2 regions of the Mesorhizobium sp. M0621 genome follow, and region 2 is predicted to be linked to the other one. Evidence: predicted binding sites of a transcription regulator. Region 2 holds the regulator's gene; the other holds the start of a gene.
The links. The regulator LexA, encoded in region 2, represses DNA repair genes until DNA is damaged. The targets are predictions, from matches to a motif close to TGTTCNNNNTGTGTTCNG.
Positions count from the first base shown of each region.

Region 1: a site for LexA is predicted at 6,160-6,177, ahead of NKI38_RS14795 (DNA recombination protein RmuC). Genes of this name have one in related genera too.

Region 1 is NZ_JAMYQF010000018.1:5,268-16,076, reverse strand. It holds gene NKI38_RS14830 (LLM class flavin-dependent oxidoreductase) at 1-699, opposite strand, end outside; gene NKI38_RS14825 (DUF6481 family protein) at 979-1,407, shown strand; gene sugE (quaternary ammonium compound efflux SMR transporter SugE) at 1,487-1,801, opposite strand; gene NKI38_RS14815 (hypothetical protein) at 2,011-2,136, opposite strand; gene NKI38_RS14810 (transglutaminase-like domain-containing protein) at 2,472-3,281, shown strand; gene NKI38_RS14805 (cation diffusion facilitator family transporter) at 3,417-4,382, shown strand; gene NKI38_RS14800 (GFA family protein) at 4,445-4,849, shown strand; gene NKI38_RS14795 (DNA recombination protein RmuC) at 4,856-6,127, opposite strand; gene def (peptide deformylase) at 6,231-6,761, shown strand; gene NKI38_RS14785 (plasmid stabilization protein) at 6,818-7,105, shown strand; gene fmt (methionyl-tRNA formyltransferase) at 7,186-8,139, shown strand; gene NKI38_RS14775 (GNAT family N-acetyltransferase) at 8,136-8,642, shown strand; gene truA (tRNA pseudouridine(38-40) synthase TruA) at 8,666-9,445, shown strand; gene NKI38_RS14765 (transporter) at 9,486-10,118, opposite strand; gene dapE (succinyl-diaminopimelate desuccinylase) at 10,121-10,809, opposite strand, start outside.
Region 2 is NZ_JAMYQF010000042.1:11,035-21,843, reverse strand. It holds gene NKI38_RS24065 (hormone-sensitive lipase) at 1-600, opposite strand, end outside; gene NKI38_RS24060 (AMP-binding protein) at 916-2,541, shown strand; gene kynA (tryptophan 2,3-dioxygenase) at 2,538-3,374, shown strand; gene kynU (kynureninase) at 3,458-4,705, shown strand; gene lexA (transcriptional repressor LexA) at 5,141-5,893, shown strand; gene NKI38_RS24040 (ComEC/Rec2 family competence protein) at 5,887-8,346, opposite strand; gene gltX (glutamate--tRNA ligase) at 8,449-9,873, shown strand; gene gltA (citrate synthase) at 10,058-10,809, shown strand, end outside.

The DNA.
Region 1 (10,809 bases), on a different contig from region 2:
GTTGATGCTTGTGGCAAGGCCCGCCGGATCGCTGCCGGCGCGCTTGGCGGCCTCGCGGTAAAGATCGAACAGCGGCGCGAAACGCGCCGGCTCGCCGCCAATGATGGCGAGCGCCAGCGGCAGGCCGAGTGCGCCCGCGCGGGCGGCAGACTGTGGCGTCCCGCCAATCGCAATCCACACCGGCAGCCTGTCCTGGAAAGGCCGGGGATAAACGCCGCGATCGTTGATCGATGCGCGCAGATTGCCGGACCAGGTGACCTTCACGCTATCGCGGATGGCAAGCAGCAGGTCGAGCTTTTCGGCGAACAGCTCGTCATAGTCCTCGAGGTTGTAGCCGAACAGCGGGAAGGATTCGATGAACGAGCCGCGCCCGGCCATGATCTCGGCGCGGCCGCCCGACAGGAGGTCGAGCGTGGCGAATTGCTGGAAGACACGCACCGGATCATCGGAAGACAGGACGGTGACCGCGCTGGTCAGCTTGATGCGCTTCGAGCGCTCGCCGGCCGCGGCCAAGGCCACGACCGGCGCGGAGGCGGCATAATCCGGCCGGTGATGTTCGCCAAGGCCGAAGACGTCGAGGCCGACCTGATCGGCCAGTTCGACCTCCTCGATCAGGTTGCGCAGCCGCTCATGCGGACCGATGGCGCCAGGGCCCGGCTGCGGGCTGACGTCGGCGAAAGTATAGAGACCGAGTTCCATTCGAATGTCATCCTGGTGTTGGGTTTTGTCTCTAGACGTAGCGAGCGCCCCGCCTCGCCGCCAGGGGGGCGGACGGTGAACAGTGCATGTCGGTTTCGGCTCTACCTATTCGTCGCAATTCCGGACGGAAAACCTCTTCACACTTTTCCTGGAACTGCTCCAAAGGCGTCTCCCGACTGCAACAGCCAATAATTTCATGGCTGCCATGCCGTTTTGGCGCTTGAACTCTCGGTTTTCGCGCGTATGTAAGCGTCGCGAATTGACTTCAGGGAAGTGGACTTGGCTATCTACAGGGAAAAAGACGTTTTCGAGCGGCGCAACGCCGCAAACGAGGCAAAGAAGGCGCTTCTCGAGCGCTTCAAGGCAAAGCCGGCGGCGGATGATCCCGCAGTGCTGGCGCGGCAGGCCGAACGCAAGGCGATCCTCGCGGCTCGCGAAATCCGCGAAGCTGAAAAGGCCCGGCTGAAGCAGGAAAAGCTGGCACGCGAAGCGGTCGAGAGGGCCGAGCGCGAGGCAGCAGCCGAGGCGGCACGTATCGCCGCCGAGGAAGCTGCACAGGCTGAGGCCAAGATTCGGGAATCCGAAGAGAACGAGCGCATCGCCCGTTTTCTGGCCGACGAAGCCGAACGCAAGGCCAAGCGCGACGCGCGTTATGCGGCGCGCAAGCAGCGCACCGGCAGAACGCCTCCGGGCTTCTCCGCCCGCTAGCCTCTAGCTACGAAGCAATGTGCTTCGAGAACCAGGGTCGCCTCGCAGCGGCCCTGAACGTGTTTGTCTGCCGCTATGGTCAGGCGGCGAACTTCAATCCCATGATGCCGCAGACGATAAGCGCGATGCAGGCCAGCCTGATCGCGGTGGCCGGTTCGCCGAGCAGCCAGATGCCGAGCAATGCCGTACCGACGGTGCCGATCCCCGTCCACACCGCATAGGCGGTGCCGACGGGCAGCGCCTTCAGCGCAAGACCGAGCAGGGTCAGGCTGACGATCATCGAGGCGACGGTCAGCACGGTCGGCACCAGCTTCGAGAAACCGTCGGTGTATTTGAGGCCGATTGCCCAGCCGATCTCGAACAGGCCGGCAAAAAAGAGAAGAATCCAAGACATCGACAACGCTCCATCGGAGCATCGGACCGAAAAGTGGTTTTCGGAGTCCTATGCTCTATCAAACAATGGCGGGTCGTCCCGACCGGATTTCGGGGAAAGCGCGAGGTCGTCCCCGCCGTGCCAATATAGGAATTTCGGGCGCTCGATCAACAACGACCGGCAACAGCGTTGCCGGTCGCAATCCCCATTCCAAAGCGGATTGGCTGGACTTACTTGTCCTTGAGCTTCATCGCCTTGACCGGCGGCGCCTTCAGGGCCGGAGCCGGGGCGGGCTTCTTGGCGTCCTTCTTCGGTTTGCGGGCTTCCTTGCCTGCCTTCATCGCACCTTTAGCCATGATTCGTTCCTCCGATTGCGGGAAGCGAAGTGAAACAAGAGAACCGCCCGACTGCAAGGGGTTAGCGACTGCTGCCGCCGTCAGCGTATCGCTTTCAACCGGTTTCTAGAGCATTCACCGTTTCGTGGAAACGATGTATTGCTCTAACTCTTTGTTTTGACGCAATTCCCAAGGGAAAACGTTATGCGTGTTCCCGGGAAAACCGCTTCACACTTTTCCTGGAATTGCTCCAATTTGCTCGTAAACCCTGGCGGTCCGTGCCATGGTCATTTTCGCACTGCAGCATCAACCCGTGCCGTCGCCGGGTGATTGTCAGGCAGGCCGCCAGGACGACAATGCGAATCCACATCGGCTGCGAGATGAGCTTCGACTTTCCTCAGGAAACGCCGCTCATAGCGATGCTGAACGTCCACTATTCCCGCGCCTCCGATCTCGAGCGGCCGGATTTCCTGATCTCCAATCCGCCGGTGCCGATCGAGAGCTATCGCGACAGTTTTGGCAACTGGTGCAACCGGTTCGTCGCCCCGCCCGGGCGGTTCACCTTCGGCACGGATGCAGTGATCCGCGATCCCGGCACCTTCGAGATGGGCGACCTGATGGCCTGGCAGCACGAGGTGCGCGACCTGCCGGCGGATACGCTGCTGTTCCTGCTGCCCAGCCGGTTTTGCGAGAGCGACCTTCTGGCTGCTGAGGCGTGGCGGCTGTTCGGCAACACGCCGCTTGGCATTCCACGCGTGCAGGCGGTCTGCGACTTCGTCCATAATCATATCGTCTTCAACTACGGCCATGCGCGGCCGACACGCACCGCTGCCGAGGCCTATCGCGAACAGAGCGGCGTGTGCCGCGACTACGCGCATCTCGCCGTCGCCTTCTGTCGGGCACTCAACATCCCGACGCGCTACTGCACCGGCTACATCAGCGACATCGGTATGCCAAAGCCTTGGGCGAGCATGGATTTCTGCGCCTGGATGGAGGTCTATCTCGGCGGCCGCTGGCACGTCTTCGACCCGCGCAACAATGCGCCGCGCATCGGCCGCATCCTGATCGCCTCCGGCCGTGACGCCGCCGATGTGCCGCTGACCCATATTTTCGGGCCGGGGACGCTTGCCGGCTTCAAGGTGTGGACCGAAGAGATCGTCGAATAATCACCGTCTCGCCGACCAGTCCTTGACCTCTTTAGCAACCACCGTCTTGAACGACCGGGCTACTCGCGCGTTGCCTGTGGAGCTTCGGCGGTCTGGCCGTTAGACTGGGTGCGCGTCGAACGGGGACAACACACCATGGCCGGGCATGGCGGCTCAAAAAGGGTCATCTACGCGGCACTGGCCGGCAATCTCGCCATCGCGCTGACCAAGTTCGCGGCTGCCTTCTTCACCGGCAGCTCGGCGATGCTGTCGGAAGGCGTGCACTCGCTGGTCGATACCGGCAATGGCAGTCTGCTGCTCTACGGCATGCATCGCGCCGCCCGACCGGCCGACCGCACGCATCCGCTTGGTCACGGCCGCGAACTGTATTTCTGGAGCTTCATCGTCGCACTTCTGGTCTTTGCCGTGGGCGCCGGGGTATCGTTCTACGAGGGCGTGATCCACATCATGGCGCCGGAACCGGTCGCCAACGTCAAGGTGAACTATATCGTCCTGGGCCTTTCCTTCTTGTTCGAAGGCAGCTCCTGGCTGGTGGCGCTGAAGGAGTTCCGCAAGCAGAAGGGCAACGAAGGCTGGCTGCGGGCCGTGCAGTCGAGCAAGGATCCGAGCGTCTACACCGTGCTGTTCGAGGACAGTGCGGCGCTTCTCGGCCTGATTGTCGCCTTCGCCGGGATCCTGGCGGCGGAACTGCTGGAAATGCCGGAACTCGATGGCGCCGCCTCGATCGGCATCGGGCTGATCCTTGGCACGACGGCGATTTTCCTGGCCCGCGAAAGCAAGGGCTTGCTGATCGGCGAGCCGGCCTCGCCCGAGGTGCAGAGACAGGTGTTGGCGATCGCCCAGCAGGATCCGGCGGTGCAACGGGCGAACGGCGTTCTGACTGTCCATATGGGGCCGGCAGAGATCGTCGCCGGCCTGAGCATCGAGTTCGAGGATCATCTGACGGCGCCGGAGATCGAAGCTTGTGTGGAGCGACTGGAAGCGAAGCTGAAGAGTGAGATGCCGGAGATCACGCGGCTGTTCGTCAAGCCGCAGACCACCGGCACCTGGGAGAAGCGGCGCAAGCTGATCGACTCCCCATCCGATCCGGCACTGGACTAGCGCTTCGCCATTGCCTCACGGTCTTGCCCCGCTAGGATTAAAGGGACTTTGGAGGAACGAAGATGAAAATCGACGGAGGCTGCCATTGTGGCGCCATCACCTACGAGGCGGAGGTTGATCCTGAAAAGACGAACATCTGCCACTGCACGGACTGCCAGCAACTGACCGGCACGGCTTTTCGCGTGACGGTTCCGGCGCCCGAAAGCAACTACCGGATCACCAAGGGTACGCCGAAAATCTACATCAAGACCGTGGCGAGCGGCGCCAAGCGCGCCCAGGCCTTTTGCGCCGACTGCGGTTCGCACCTTTACGCCACGTCGGTCGGAGATGGTCCCAAGGTCTATGGAATTCGAGTAGGGACCGCGCGGCAACGTGAGGATTTGATTCCGACACAGCAGAAATGGCACCGCTCGGCGCTGCACTGGTTGCCTGAATTTAAGGGCATGACCACCATAGAGGAGCAGTAGTGCTGTTCAGTCGTCGCCTTCGACGACCCTTAGCCTGAGTTGTCCGGTTTTCGAATCAGCAACGCGTGCACCCGCGTCGACCTTCGCAGCAGGAGCCCGTGACGCTGCGTCCGCCGCGGCATCGCCGTCGGGCTGCGCGCCGAATTCCAGCGCCTCGATCTTCTGGCCGCGCTTGGTAACCTTCGACGTCGAAACCAGGATGTCGTCGATGTCCTTGGCCGACTGGCCGAAATGGACCTGCAGCTTGCGCACCCGCTCGTCGACACGCGCAACATCTTCCATCAACCGGATGACCTCGCCCTGGATCAAATGCGCCTGTTCGCGCATGCGGGCATCCTTGAGGATCGCCTGGATGACCTGGATCGACAGCATCAGCAGCGACGGCGAGACGATGACGATACGGGCGCGGTGCGCCTTGTGGACGATCGCCTCGAAATTCTCATGGATCTCGGCGAACACCGATTCCGACGGCACGAACATGAAGGCAGTGTCCTGCGTCTCGCCCTGGATCAGATATTTTTCCGATATGTCGCGGACATGGATCTCGATGTCGCGGCGAAAGGCCTGCGAGGCGACCTTCTGCAGGTCGGCGCCGTCGGCGGCGCGGATGGCGTTCCAGGCTTCGAGCGGAAACTTGGCGTCGATGGCAAGCGACGGCGCGCCGTTCGGCATCTTCACCAGGCAGTCGGGCCGGCTGCCGTTCGACAGCGTCGCCTGGAATTCATAGGCGCCGTGCGGCAGGCCGTCGGCGACGATCGCCTCCATGCGCGACTGGCCGAAGGCGCCGCGCGTCTGCTTGTTGGAGAGGATCGCCTGCAACTGCACGACTTGGCCGGCGAGCGACTGGATGTTGCCCTGCGCGACATCGATGATCGCCAGCCGCTCCTGCAATTTGGCCAGGCTCTCATGCGTGGATTTGGTCTGCTCGGTCATGGTCTGGCCGAGGCGGCCGGTCATGGCGTCGAGACGCTGGCCGATCGACAGCGTCAGCTCCGCTTGCCGTGCTCCGAACACTTCGGCGATGGCGCCCATGCGGCCCTGCATCTCGGCCTGGCTTTGCAATATGCCGGCCATCCTCGTCTCGGCATCGCGGGCATGGTCGGCGGCTTCGGCGGCGGCGACTGCGCGCGCCTTGGCCGACCGCCACAGCGCTATGACGAGCGCCACGAACAGGCCGAGAAACAGCAAGGCGGCGAAGGCCAGCGCATGGCCGAGCGTGATCGTGGTGGCGCCAAGCCGGGCGACAGGTTCCGAAAGGATGGTGCTCAGATCATTCATGTGGACAGCATAGACGATTCGCCCTGATAGCACAGATCAAAACGTGAACGAGCCTCAAGCCCACCGGTTGACGCTTTTCGCTGGAGGTCTTAGGTGGAACGCCATGCCGATCAAGCCGCTCATCATTCTTCCCGACCCCATCCTGCGCCAGGTTTCGAAGCCCGTGGAGCGTGTCGACGCGCCCTTGCGCAAATTAGCCGACGACATGCTGGCGACCATGTACGACGCGCCAGGCATCGGCCTGGCGGCAATCCAGATCGGCGAGCCGCTGCGCATACTGGTGATCGATCTGGCCAAGGAAGACGAGACGCCGGCGCCGCACGTCTTCATCAATCCGGAAATCCTGGAGAGCGCCGACGCGCGTTCCGTCTACGAGGAAGGCTGCCTGTCGATCCCGGATTACTACGCCGAGGTCGAACGCCCGGCCTCCGTGCGGGTCAAATATCTCGACCGTGACGGCAAGTTGCAGGAGCTGGAGGCCGAGGGCCTGATGGCGACCTGCCTGCAGCACGAGATCGATCACCTCAACGGTGTCTTGTTCATCGACCACATCTCGAAGCTGAAGCGCGACATGGTGGTGAAGAAATTCAAGAAGCTCGCCAAGGACAAGGCGCCGGGCAAGCTGGTGGGATAGGGCTGGAGTCCACTCCAGGCCTGATGTCGGCGGCACAGCACCAAATGGAGATGCCAATGGCCGACATCCTGATCAGAGACATTCCCGAGCCTTTGAAACGCGAAATCGAACTGGCGGCACACAAGGTCGGCCAGAGCCTGTCGGACAAGGCCATCGATCTTTTGCGCAAAGGCATGGCTGCAGAACGGCGGGCTCAGCAGGAGCCGAGCCTCTCGGCATGGGACGCAATTCGCTCGGCTTTCGTCGCTGAAAGCGCAATTGGCGATGAATACGCCGAGATCATGGACAAAATCGAAGCGGAAGGGAAACGCGACCGTGGTCGCCCGCGACTTCGACGGCCTTGACCTGAAGGTCATAAACCCGTTTGAAGCGGATGCCTGAGCCGGCTCACGGCGCGAGCAGAAGACAGGATATCGAAAGAAAAATGCCCCTTCGCGTCATCTTCATGGGCACGCCGGAGTTTTCGGTGCCGACGTTGCGCGCGATCGCCGAGGCCGGACATGATATCGCCGCCGTCTACACCCAGCCGCCGCGCGCCGCTGGACGGCGCGGACTGGAGCTGACGCCGTCGCCGGTGCAGCGCGAGGCGGAGCGGCTGGGCATCGAGACCCGGACACCGACTTCGCTCAATGGCGAGGCCGAGCTAGCCGCGTTCCGTGCCTTGCAGGCTGATGTCGCCGTGGTTGTCGCCTACGGCTTGCTGCTGCCTAAGGCGGTTCTGGAGGCAACCCGGCTTGGCTGCATCAACGGCCATGCCTCGCTCTTGCCGCGCTGGCGCGGCGCCGCACCGATCCAGCGCGCCATCATGGCCGGCGACTTCGAAAGCGGCATGATGGTAATGCGCATGGAAGAGGGTCTGGACACCGGTCCGGTCGGACTGGTTGAAAAATGCGCCATCGAACCCGATATGACGGCCGGCGATCTGCATGATCGGTTGATGAGTGTTGGTGCAACCCTGATGGTGGAAGCGCTGGCGCGACTGGAAAGGAACACCCTGACATTTACCACACAAGCTGTGGATGGGGTGACCTACGCCAAAAAAATCGATAAATCCGAGACTCGCGTGGACTGGACTCGCTCGGCGAGCGAGGTCCACAATCATGTTCGCGGCCTGTCGCCCTTTCCCGGCGCCTGGTCCGAGATAGGAATTGGCGGCCGCCTGGAGCGGCTGAAACTGCTTCGCTCGACGCTGTCCGAAGGCCTGTCGCTTTCGGAAGATTTGGGCGAGTCGGGAGGAATTCTCGATGACCGGCTGACAGTTGCCTGCGGATCAGGCGCGATCAGGCTGGTCGAAGTTCAACGGGCGGGCGGAAGGCCCGCTGCCGCGTCGGAATTCCTGCGCGGGGCCAAGATCGAAAAAGGAATGAAATTCTCATGAGCATGATGTCGATACGCGCGGCCACGCCGCGGGATCGCGAGGCCATTCGCCTCGTCGAGGAACACGCTTTCGGGCAGCAGGCGGAGGCCGGGCTGGTCGACGCGCTGGTGACCGGCGGCGATGCCGTTGCCGAGCTGGTGGCGGAAGAAGACGGCCAGGTGGTCGGCCACATCCTGTTTTCGCGGCTGTTCGTCCAGAATGGCGGCAAGAGCTTCGCGGCCGTGGCGCTGGCGCCGCTGGCGGTGGAGCCTTCCTTCCATGGCAGCGGCATCGGCGGCGCGCTGATCCGCGAGGCACATATCCGCCTCAGGGATGGCGGCGAGACGCTGGCCGTGGTGCTGGGCGATCCGGCCTATTACGGGCGTTTCGGCTACAGCCACACGCGTGCCCAGAACTTCGAAAGCGAGTACCAGGGCGAAGCGCTGCAGGCGCTGGCCTGGGGCGACGCCCCGGAAGCCGGCAGACTGGTCTACGCCTCGGCCTTCACCGCTCTCGCCGCCTAGGCGAGAGCGTATAGCCACCCGGCATGCCGCGTTTTCGCCTCGACATCGAATATGACGGCAGCCTGTTTGCCGGCTGGCAGCACCAGGCGGACCAGCCGTCGGTGCAGCAGGCGATCGAGCAGGCGATCGAAAAATTCTGCGGCGAGGCGGTCAGGCTGCGCGCCGCCGGCCGCACCGATGCCGGCGTGCATGCGACCGCCCAGGTGGCGCATGTCGACCTCGCCAAGGCGTGGCCCAGCGACAAGGTGCGCGATGCCGTCAACGCCCATCTGCAGGCGGCCGGCGCGCGCATCGTCGTCCTGAAGGCGGTGGTCGTCTCCGACGGTTTCGACGCGCGCTTCTCGGCCACCGGCCGCCACTATCTCTACCGCATCCTCAACCGCCGGGCGCCCGCCGCGCTCGACAAGGGCAAGGTGTGGTGGGTGCCGAAGCGGCTCGACGCCAGCGCCATGCATGAGGCAGCAAAGGTCCTGCTCGGACGGCATGACTTCACCACCTTCCGCTCGACCCAGTGCCAGGCTAACAGCCCGATCAGGACGCTGGAACGGCTCGACGTGAGCAGGCAAGATGACGTGATCGAGGTGCGGGCTTCGGCGCGCTCCTTCCTGCACAATCAAGTGCGTTCGATGGTCGGTTCCCTCAAGCGCGTCGGCGACGGCGGCTGGACCGCAGCCGACCTGAAAGCAGCGCTTGAGGCGCACGACCGCGCCGCCTGCGGCCAGGTGGCGCCACCCGACGGGCTGTTTCTCATCGGCGTCGATTATTCGGGCGTCGATCATCCTGAGGTCGACTATCCAGGATAGAGGCCGAAAGGGCTCTATCCTGGATAGAGGCCGGAAGACTCTATCCGGAGACGAACCCGGAAAGGCTCTGAGCCCCGACATCGTCCGGCACAGTGATGCCGAGCAGCGTCTGCAGGCCGAACAGCACCAACAGCGAGGCGACGAACATCCCGACGAAAACGGCGGTGCCGACGGCAGCGCCCCTGCCGATTGTGGCGTTGGTCATGCGCCAGGTCAGCACCATCGACAGGGCAAACAACAGCAGCGACACAAGGCTCGAAACCTGGCTCGCAGACGACAGGAAGAGCCTGATCAGCGCCGAGGGCAGCATCAGCCAGGCGGTGATGGCCGAAGCCCAGTTGCTGGCAACGACATAGTGGACGAAGCGGCCGCCAATGCCGGCACGCGGCGCGACCAGGGCCAGAACGATCAGCGGCAGCACCCAGGAGCCGATATCGACCGTCGCCAGGCGCACCAGCATGCTGAAGCGCCCCGCGAAGGCGTCGGGATAGCCCGTATAGTTGGCGATCCCGACCCAGCCGACGATCAGCGCCGGGGCTGCAACGACAATGGCGAAAAAGGAATTCCAGAAGCCGTCGGCCGATAGATCGAGCAGGCGCAATCCGTCGGTCTTGCCGAGCATCAGCCGCCAGGCGCCCGTCAGCGAAGCTTGGGTTTCGTCCGCCGAAAGCATGCTCAACCCTGTCCGAACCAGTCTTCGATGAAGCGCTGGTAGATTTGCGTCAGCGTTTCAAGATCGGCAATGGCGACGCGCTCGTCGACCATGTGCATGGTCTTGCCGACCAGCCCGAACTCGACCACCGGGCAATAATCCTTGATAAAACGCGCGTCGGACGTGCCGCCGGAGGTCGACAGCGTCGGCTCCTTGCCGATCGCCGACTTGATAGAGCCGCGGAGCGTTTCGATCAGTTTGTCGTCGCGGGTCAGGAAGACATGGCTCGGCCGGTCGCGCCAGACGAGCTCGTAGTCGACCGGCGTCTTCTTGGCCTGCCGGTACTTCTTGCGCCTGGCCGCCTGGTCGAGCCGGTTGTGGATCTCGGCCTGCAGGGTCTCGGCTGTCCAGGTGTCGTTGAAGCGGATGTTGAAGGTCGCGGTCGCCTTGGCCGCAATGACATTGGTGGCCGGGTTGCCGACATCGATGGAGGTGATCTCCAGATTGGTCGGCTGGAAATCCCTGGTTCCCTTGTCGAAGACAGGATGCAGCAAGGCGTCGACCAGGCTCATCAGCCCGCGCACCGGATTGTCGGCAAGCAAGGGATAGGCGACATGGCCCTGGCGGCCGTTGACCGTGATGGCGCCGGACATCGAGCCGCGCCGTCCGATCTTGATCATGTCGCCAAGCGCGTCCGGGTTAGTCGGCTCGC
Region 2 (10,809 bases):
CAGCGCCTCCTCTTCGTCGATTGCCAGTGCCTTGTTCATCCCGGTGCGCATGAGCGGACGCAGGTCGTGGAGGCCTGAAATCGAAACGACATGGCGTATGCGCCGCGCCACATCGGCCGCCAGAGGCGTTGATATCGTCACCATTCGGGTGGCGAGATGGCCGCCGGCCGAATGTCCGGTCAGCATCAGCGGCCCGTCGATCATTGCCGCTGCCTTGTCGATAGCCGCGCCGATTTCCCCGACTATACCTGCAATGCGTATGTCCGGGCACAGCGTGTAGGACGGCATCGCCACGGCAAAACCGCTGCTGACCGCGCCATTGGCGAGATGCGACCACAAACTCTTGTCGGTCTCCAGCCAGTAACCGCCATGGATGACCACCACCAGCCCCTCGGGCGCGGCAGTGGGAAGGAAAAGATCAAGCCGATTGCGCCGCCCGTCACCATAGGCGATGTCGAACTGTGCCCGCCCCTCCGCCGAGAGCGCATCACGAAATGCTTGCGCCGGCTCTGCCCACGCGGCCGGCCAGCGGTCGCTACCGGCGATGTTCGCGCCGTTGGCATAGGCATCGTCCCAATCGACAACGTGACGTTCGAACATCTGCGCCCTCCACCAAAAACGGCATCGCTTCTGAGCTAGCAATGGCCAGCGCAATGCCGTGCGTCAATGCTTCAGAGCCAAAACATTTTAGGCTTGAAACAAATTTCGACTGGTGCGATCCTGCTATGACGAACAGCCGACAAAATGGGAGGTCCGCTGTGCTGCCCCAAACCTGCAGACATCAGCCCTTTCGAGTGGCGACGTCGAGCAAGGTGCGACTGGCAGAAGCCTCCTCGGGAAAAGTAGGACACCTTCTCCACCACACCGGCCAGACGCCTCGCGCACTGGCCAGGCAGCAGACGGGATAGCGGCGACATGCTTGGGCCTTCAGCGCATATCGACACATTCACACGCGATCACCTGCCACCTCCGGAGCAATGGCCGGATTTCCTGCTCGACGGCTTTCACTATCCCGAACGTCTCAATGCCGGCGTCGAACTGACCGACCGGCTGGTCGAGAAGGGCCTCGGTGACCACACCGCGCTGATCGGCAATGGCCGCCGCCGCACCTACAAGGAACTGTCCGACTGGACGAACAGGCTGGCCCACGCGCTGGTCGAGAATTATGGCGTCAAGCCGGGCAACCGGGTGTTGATCCGCTCCGCCAACAACCCCGCCATGGTCGCCTGCTGGCTGGCCGCCACCAAGGTCGGCGCCGTGGTCGTCAACACCATGCCGATGCTGCGCGCCGGCGAGCTTGCCAAGATCGTCGACAAGGCGGAAATCACCGTCGCGCTCTGCGACACCAGGCTGATGGACGAGATGACCGCCTGCGCCAAGGACAGCGCGTTCCTCAAACAGGTCATCGGCTTCGACGGCATCGCCAATCATGATGCCGAACTCGACCGTGTCGCTCTCGACAAGCCGGTTACCTTCACCGCCGTCGAAACCGGCCGCGACGATGTCGCGCTGCTCGGCTTCACCTCGGGCACGACAGGCGTGCCGAAGGCGACGATGCATTTCCACCGTGATCTCCTGATCATCGCCGACGCCTACGCCCGCGAAATCCTCCGGGTAACGCCGGACGACATCTTCGTCGGCTCGCCGCCGCTGGCCTTCACCTTCGGCCTTGGCGGGCTCGCCATCTTCCCGCTCCGCTTCGGGGCGGCGGCGACGCTGCTGGAACAGGCGACGCCGCCCAACATGATCCACATCATCGAGACCTATAAGGCGACCATCTCCTTCACCGCGCCGACCGCCTACCGCGCCATGCTGAAGGCCATGGATGAAGGGGCCGACCTGTCATCGCTGCGCGTCGCCGTTTCGGCCGGCGAGACCTTGCCCGCTCCGGTTTTCGAGGAGTGGACGCAAAAAACCGGCAAGCCGATTCTCGACGGCATCGGCGCCACCGAAATGCTGCACATCTTCATCTCCAACCGTTTTGGCGACATGAAGCCCGCGTCGACCGGCAAGCCGGTGGGCGGTTACGAGGCGCGCATCGTCGATGATGAGATGCGGGAGGTGCCGCGCGGCGCGACCGGCAGGCTGGCGGTGCGCGGGCCGACCGGCTGCCGCTACATGGCCGATGACAGGCAGAAGGAATACGTCCGCGACGGCTGGAACCTCACCGGCGACACTTTCACCCAGGACGAAGACGGCTTCTTTCATTTCGCCGCGCGCTCCGACGACATGATCGTCAGCGCCGGCTACAACATCGCCGGGCCTGAGGTCGAGGCGGCACTGCTGTCGCATCCGGACGTCGCCGAATGCGCGGTGATCGGCGCGGACGATGCCGGGCGCGGCCAGATCGTCGAGGCGCATGTTGTGCTGGTGCAGGGCGTCGCGCCTGACGCGTTGACCACCAAGCGCCTGCAGGACCATGTCAAGGCAACGATCGCACCCTATAAATACCCGCGATCGGTGAAATTCATCGCCGCCCTGCCCAAGACCCAGACCGGCAAGATCCAGCGCTTCCGGCTGCGCACGGAGAAAATCAATTGAGCGAGCCCTACGATCCGGCGTCCGAAGGCGCACAGATGTCGTTCAAGGAGCGCATGTCCTACAGCGACTATCTGCACCTGGAGAAAGTGCTGGAGGCCCAGACGCCGCTGTCGTCGGCGCATGACGAGATGCTGTTCATCATCCAGCACCAGACCTCTGAACTCTGGATGAAGCTCGCTCTGCACGAGATCGGCGCCGCGATCCGTTCGATCCGCGCCGACCGCCTCGAGCCGAGCTTCAAGATGCTGTCGCGCGTCGCCCGCATCTTCGAGCAGTTGAACAACGCCTGGGACGTGCTGCGGACGATGACGCCCAGCGAATACACCGAGTTCCGCGACGCGCTCGGGCAGTCCTCGGGTTTCCAGTCCTGGCAGTATCGTGCCATCGAATTCATGGCAGGCAACCGCAACCTTGCCATGCTCGGGCCGCACAAGCACCGACCGGACCTCAGCGGAAAGCTGGAGGCGATCCTGGCAGAGCCGTCGCTCTACGACGAGGCGCTACTGCTTTTGGCGCGCAACGGATTCGACATCGGTGCCGACGCCAGGCGCACGGACTGGCGTGGGACACGAACCGAGAATGAAGAGGTCCTGGTCGCCTGGCAGACCATTTACCGCGACCCGCAGCGCTACTGGATGTTCTACGAGCTGGCCGAGAAACTGGTCGACTTCGAGGATTATTTCCGCCGCTGGCGCTTCAACCATGTCACCACGGTCGAACGCATCATCGGCCTGAAACGCGGCACCGGCGGTACATCGGGTGCCTCGTATCTCAAGAAGATGCTTGAGGTCGTGCTGTTTCCGGAGCTGTGGACCGTCCGCACCCGGCTCTGACATCATCGAAATGAGAACAGGCATACCGAGGGGACGCGCTTGTGGCGGAAAACCCTTCGCGAACAACCGAGGATTGACCGACCATGTGTGGAATTCCTGATCTCGCTGCGATCGAAGCGATGGATGCCACGGATCCGCTGCGTGCCATGCGCGACCGTTTCATTCTGCCGGAGGGGGTGATCTATCTCGATGGCAATTCTCTCGGGGCAGCGTCGCATGCCGTTTTCGGCGAGCTGCAGCAGGCGGCGACCAAGGAATGGGCCCAGGATCTCATCCGGGCCTGGAATACGGCCGGATGGTTCGAGATGCCGGTCGAACTCGGTGATCAGCTTGGACGCCTGATCGGAGCCGCGGCCGGCCAGACCGTCGTCTGCGACACGACATCGACCAACATCTACAAGGTGTTGCATGCGGCGATGGAGATGCGGCCCGGCCGGTTGGCCATCGTCGCCGAGGGTGACAGTTTTCCCACCGACCTGTACATCGCCGAAGGCGTGGCCTCGACCCGGGATGGCGCCTTGCTGCGTCTCGCGGGCGTCGACGCACCAACCATTGAAGAACTGATCGATGAAAGCGTCGCGGTGGTGCTGGTCAACCACGTCAATTACAAATCCGGTGAACTGCGCGACATGGCGGCGCTGACGCGCAAGGCTCATGCGGCCGGAGCGCTGATCGTCTGGGATCTATGCCACACCGCGGGCGCTCTGCCGGTCGAGCTCGACCGCGCAAATGCCGATTTCGCTGTCGGCTGCACCTACAAGTACCTCAACGGCGGTCCGGGCGCGCCGGCCTTCATCTATGCCGCCCAGCGCCACCATGGCGAGATCAGCCAGCCACTCAGCGGCTGGTGGGGGCATGCACGCCCCTTTGCCTTCGAACGGGGTTATGTGGCCGGCACCGGCATCCGCCGCTTTCTGTGCGGCACGCAGCCGGTCCTGTCGATGCGGGCGCTCAAAGGTGCGCTTGCCATCTGGAACGACGTCGACATGGCGGCATTGCGAAAGAAGAGCGTCGCGCTGACCGAACTGTTCATCCAGCTCGTCGAGGCGAAGTGCGGCGCCTATGGTCTCACGCTGGAGAGCACCCGCGACGCGACCAGGCGCGGCAGCCAGGTGTCGTTCCTTCACGATCATGGCTATCAAATCATGCGGGCGCTGATCGAGCGGGGGGTGATCGGTGACTTCCGCGCGCCATCGACCATCCGTTTCGGCTTCACGCCACTCTATGTCGGCTACAAGGATGTGTGGCTGGCGGTTGAGGTGCTGGAAGACATTCTGCGCACGGGTGCATGGAAGGACCAGCGTTTCGCCGTCAAGGAGGCCGTTACCTGACGCAGCCGTCCCGACGATCTGTTGTCGCCGGCCTTGCCCCTTGGTCGGATGACGGAGGACGAATTTCCAGCTCGCAAATGAGTTCGCCGCTGGTGGCCGCGCTGATTGCAGTTATTAACCAAGGTTGGCATTTTGGCTTCGTTTCGTTCACGGCAAACGAATGCCCGGAATGCCCACCGTCGAGGGCCTATCGCAACTCATGCCAGGCCTGAGCTTGGGATGGGCCACAGGCTATTAACCATAACAATTTCAATGCCGGCAAGCGCATTGCGACGGGATGCAGCCGTCGGCGAGGCCTGGCAGCGAGCTGCCAATAATTTCGATCCCCTTAATAAATTCATTAAACTTTAAACAGTTGCGGAACACAACTGGAACAGATAGTGTTTGTTCTGGGTTTGTTTTCTGATTCTGGTTTTAGGTACCCTGGGGGCCGCCATGCTGACACGCAAGCAACACGAACTGCTGATGTTCATCCATGAACGCCTGAAGGAAAGCGGCATTCCGCCATCCTTCGACGAGATGAAGGAGGCGCTCGACCTTGCCTCCAAATCCGGAATTCATCGACTGATCACGGCTCTGGAAGAGCGCGGCTTCATTCGCCGGCTGCCCAACCGGGCACGCGCGCTGGAAGTGCTGCGGTTGCCGGACTCGATCGCGCCCGGCCTCAACGCGGCGAAAAAGTTCTCGCCAAGCGTCATCCAGGGCAGTCTTGGTCAGACCAGTCTCGGTCAGGGCGGCCTTGGCCGGCAGATCAAGCCGGCGTCTTCGCGGATGCCTTCGGCCGGCAATGACGACGACGTGGTCTCCGCCGTGTCGATCCCGGTGATGGGTCGTATCGCCGCCGGTGTGCCGATCGACGCCATCCAGCATCAGACACATTCGATCTCGGTGCCGCCGGACATGATCATGGGCGGCGAGCACTATGCCCTGGAGGTCAAGGGCGACTCGATGATCGAGGCCGGCATCTTCGACGGCGATACCGTCATCATCCGCAATGCCGATACGGCCAGCCCCGGCGAGATCATCGTGGCGCTGGTGGATGAAGAGGAAGCGACGCTGAAGCGGTTCCGCCGCAAGGGCGCCTCGATTGCTCTCGAAGCAGCCAATCCGGCCTATGAGACCCGGATTTTCGGGCCCGACAGGGTCAAGGTGCAAGGCAAGCTCGTTGGCCTGATCCGCCGCTACTGAGGCGGCTGCGGTTTAATCGCTGGCTTCTCGGGTCTCTTGAAGGGCGGCAGTCCCCTCGCCTCACGCGAGAATTTGCGTTGTACGTGCCAGGGTCGATATGGCCTGTCCACGGCGAAGCTGATTGTCGCTGGTGTGGTCGCCGATTGGCGATCGAAGAAGACGGCAGCACTGCCTTTGCGGGCCAGTTGCCGCTTGGTGATGACGAGAACCAGCGGGTTGTGACAGGCGTCATATGCCGTCGCGTCATTGATGACGATCAGGTCGGCGAAGCCGCAGGCTTTCCAGGTGTCCTTTCGATCCTCGACATAGGCAATGAATGCACCGGACGGATGCCTGGCGAGACAAACGCCTGATGTGCAATAGAACGGCGCTCCCGGCGGCATTTCAGCGGCATCCCTGACGTCGAATTGGCCATCGCCTTCGTTGAACACCTCCGGCATGACGATGGTTTCGGATGTCAGCGCGCGTTTCCAATTGTCCACGGTGAATTCGTTCGGGCGCGCGCGGCTGACGGCAAGTTCGCCACCGCCGATCGGCAACGCAACCAGCCTTGCGTCCTCCGAGATCAGCACGTCAGGTGCGCGCGTATCCGAGACGGTCAGCAGGCCGGCAAGCGCGAAGGGAAGAGCCGCGAGCCGCAGCCATGTCGTCGCCATCGTCGCGATGACCAGGGCAATCGCCACCAGCAGGACAGACTGCTGAGAAATCAGTCCAACCGCATCGACGGGCGAACGCTCGGAGATCCAGCCCGATATGGCGATCATCAGCGTCAGTCCCTTGCCCATCAGGTAGAGGGCCGGCCAGTCCAACCCGAACGGCATCAGCAACGCGCTGGCGACGGCCAGAAACATCACGACTGTCACGATGGGCATGATGGCCAGATTGGCGAACAGGCTGAGCGGCGACACACGCTGAAAATGCCAGATGGCAAACAGCGCCGTGGCGCCGCCGGCGATGATGGAAGTCATGGAAAGGCCGCCCGCCGCCAGCAGGAATTTTCGCGTCAGGAAACTGGGCAGCGATCGCTTTGGCGGCGGTGGTCTCGCCTTTCCTGCACGATGATCCGCCCAGCCGGCGTAGGCGCCGACGAGTGCGGCGGTCGCGGCGAAGGACATCTGGAAACTCGGGCCGACCACCTCGTGCGGCGACACCACAATGACGGCGATTGCCGAAATTGCCAGATTGCGCATCGTCAGCGCCGCTCGATCGAACAGCACGGCAATCAGCATCACCGCCAGCATGATGAAACTGCGCTCGGCGGCAACGACGACGCCGGAAATGATGAGATAGGCGGCGATCGAGAAAAGTGCCGCGGCGGCGGCATATTTTTTTACCGGACGACGCGCGGAAAAGTCCGGAAACAAGGCGAAGGCGCCGCGCAGCAAACCCATGATGGTGCCGGCGACCAACGCCATGTGCAGTCCGGAAATAGAGATGATGTGGTAGATGCCGGTACGCCGCATCGCTTCATTGATTTCATCGGGAATGCCGGCGCGTACGCCGACGATCAGCGCCGCGGCGATCTCGCCTTCGGCGCCACCGACGCTGCCCCTGATGTGGTCGGCAATCGCTTCACGGGCTTTTTCTATCCCCGAGGAAAGGCGGGCCGCCAGCGGCATATAGTCGTCGGTGACGACGAGTTTTGGATTGCCGAGAAAGAACCCGCTGCCGCCGATGCCGGCGAAATAGCTGTCGAAGGAGAAGTCGTAGCTGTCCGGCCGCACCGGCCCGGTCGGCGGCAACAGCCTGGCATATCCAGTGATCAGGGAGCCGGCGGTCATGTCCGCCGGGATCTTTCGTGTCGAAAGCCGCACCCTCTCCGGCGCATAGCGCAGTTTCGGCCTTGCAGTCGACGTCACGTCGATGGTCAGCCGGATGCGGCCGCTCTCCATCCGGTCGAGCGAGACGATCCGGCCGGTCACCTGCGTCGAGATTTCCGAACCCAGCATCTGTGTGCCGGCGCGCCATGTCTCGACCTTTGCGGCGAGCACCCCGAGCACACACAAAAGCGCCGCCATGAAGCACAAATGGGTTTTCGGCCAGGAACGCGAGACCAGCGCACAGAGCCCCGCCAAGATGACGACTGCGACAGGCTTTGCGAAGTTCGGCTCCGCCGCCAGCGAAAAATAGCCGATTGCTCCGCTCGCCAGGCAGACCGGCACCAGCAGGAAGGCCACGCCACGGTCGAGTTCCAGCCCTGCGGCCGCGGCCACGCTATGGCGCAGGCGAGGCAGCGAAATCCGGCCGATTTGCCGGCGCACGCGTACGATCCTGCCGGTTTCGGCAGTTGGAACGGAGGCGGAGACATCCGCTTGAAGCGGCGCCTTGCCGGGATCCGGCATGAGGGGCGATGGCGTCGGCAGCGGAGTTGGCAGAGGCGCAAACAGGGATCGCTCGCTGACGCCAACGGCAGCGTCCTCGCCCTGATCCGAGCCCCAGCCTCGTCCAGCCATCGGGTCTGCCCCTTGCGCCCTCGACACCCTATGCTACATGAACGCCGGGCGCGCGAAAGTCCGCGCAACCGCACCCCGCTTCAGATGCTTTCCGAGAGTTCCATGTCCGACAAGGTCGTAACCCGTTTTGCCCCCTCGCCCACCGGCTACCTGCATATAGGCGGCGCGCGCACGGCGCTGTTCAACTGGCTGTACGCAAAGCACACGAGCGGCACGATGCTGCTGCGCATCGAGGACACCGACCGCGAACGCTCCAACGAAGCCGCGACCTCTGCCATCCTCGACGGGCTTTCCTGGCTCGGCCTCAGCTGGGACGGTGAGCCGGTGTCGCAGTTCGAGCGTGCGCCGCGCCATCGCGAGGTGGCCGAGGAGCTGGTGCGCATGGGCAAGGCCTATTATTGCTATGCCACGCCAGCCGAGCTGGAGGCGATGCGCGAGGCGGCCAGAGCCAAGGGACTGCCGCCACGCTATGATGGCCGCTGGCGTGACCGTGACCCCTCAGAAGCGCCTGCAGGCGCCAAGGGCGCCATCCGCATCAAGGCGCCGACCGAGGGGGAGACCATCGTCCATGACCGTGTCCAGGGCGAGGTGCGCTTTCCCAACAAGGATCTCGATGACTTCATCATCCTGCGTTCGGACGGCAACCCGACCTATATGCATGCCGTCGTCGTCGACGATCATGACATGGGCGTAACCCATATCATTCGCGGCGACGATCATCTGACCAACGCCGCCCGCCAGACGGTGATCTACAACGCCATGGGCTGGGACGTGCCGTCCATGTCGCATATCCCGCTGATTCACGGTGCCGATGGCGCCAAGCTGTCGAAACGGCACGGCGCGCTGGGCGTCGAGGCCTATCGTGCCATGGGTTATCTGCCCGAGGCGCTGCTGAACTACCTGGCGCGCCTCGGCTGGAGCCATGGCGACGACGAGATCATGTCGATCGAGGACATGATTTCCTGGTTCGATATCGGCGATGTCAACAAGGGCGCGGCCCGATTCGACTTCGCCAAGCTGGAGGCGATCAACGGCGCGCATATGCGCCGCATGAGCGACGCCGAACTGTTCGATATCTTCATCGCCACTCTGCCCTATCTCGAAGGCGGCCCGGCGATGGCGGCGCGCCTGAACGACAGCAACAAGGCGCAGTTGCTGGCGGCACTTCCGGGCCTGAAGGAGCGCGCCAAAACGCTGGTCGAACTCGTCGATGGCGCCGCCTTCCTGTTCGCCACGCGGCCACTGCCGATCGACGACAAGGCGGCCCTCTTGCTCAATGCCGATGCCCGCAAGATCCTGCGCGGCGCTCACGAAGCTTTGAACGGGCTTACGAGCGACTGGACGGCGGCTGCAGCGGAGGCCGCGATCCGCGAGGTTGCTACGGCCGGCGGCCACAAGCTCGGCGCCGTGGCCCAGCCTTTGCGCGCCGCATTGACCGGCAAGAGCACCTCGCCGGGCGTGTTCGATGTGCTTGCCGTGCTCGGCCGCGAGGAAAGCCTGGCGCGCATAGCAGACCAAATCGATTAGGAGCAAACTGGCCCAAGAAGATTGGCATTGAAAGGCGGGTTTCGCAGTGCAACATTAGGCCTTGGCCCAATCTGGCACGCACCCTCCTGAAATGCGGTGGCGAATACGCGCATTGCGGTGATTTCGACGTGTCGCTTTGCAGAATTTGCCTTTGCCGGCATGAGGAAACAAGAAGGAGTTTGCAATGACCGAAGCTGCGAAAAAACTGGATTTGGGCGGCAAGACCCAGGAGGCCACGGCAACGCTTGCATTCGCCGGCAAGACCCATGAATTCAAGGTGCGAAGCGGTTCGGTCGGGCCTGATGTCATCGACATCGCCTCGCTCTACTCCACCACCGGCGCCTTCACCTACGATCCCGGCTTCACCTCGACGGCAAGCTGCGAGTCCGAAATCACCTTCATCGACGGCGACGCCGGCATTCTCTTGCACCGCGGCTATCCGATCGACCAGTTGGCCGAACACGGCGACTTCCTCGAGGTTTGCTATCTCCTGCTCTACGGTGAATTGCCGACCAAGGCGCAGAAGGACGATTTCGACTACCGCGTGACGCGCCACACCATGGTGCACGAGCAGATGTCGCGCTTCTTCACCGGTTTCCGCCGCGATGCGCACCCGATGGCGGTGATGTGCGGCGTGGTCGGCGCGCTGTCGGCCTTCTATCACGACTCCACCGACATTTCCGACCCCTACCAGCGCATGGTTGCCTCCATGCGGCTGATCGCCAAGATGCCGACGATCGCCGCGATGGCGTACAAATACCACATCGGCCAGCCCTTCATTTACCCGAAGAACGAGCTGAATTTCGCCGCCAACTTCCTGCACATGTGCTTTGCCGTGCCGTGCGAGGAATACAAGATCAATCCGGTGCTGGCGCGCGCCATGGAACGTATCTTCATCCTGCACGCCGATCACGAGCAGAACGCCTCGACCTCGAC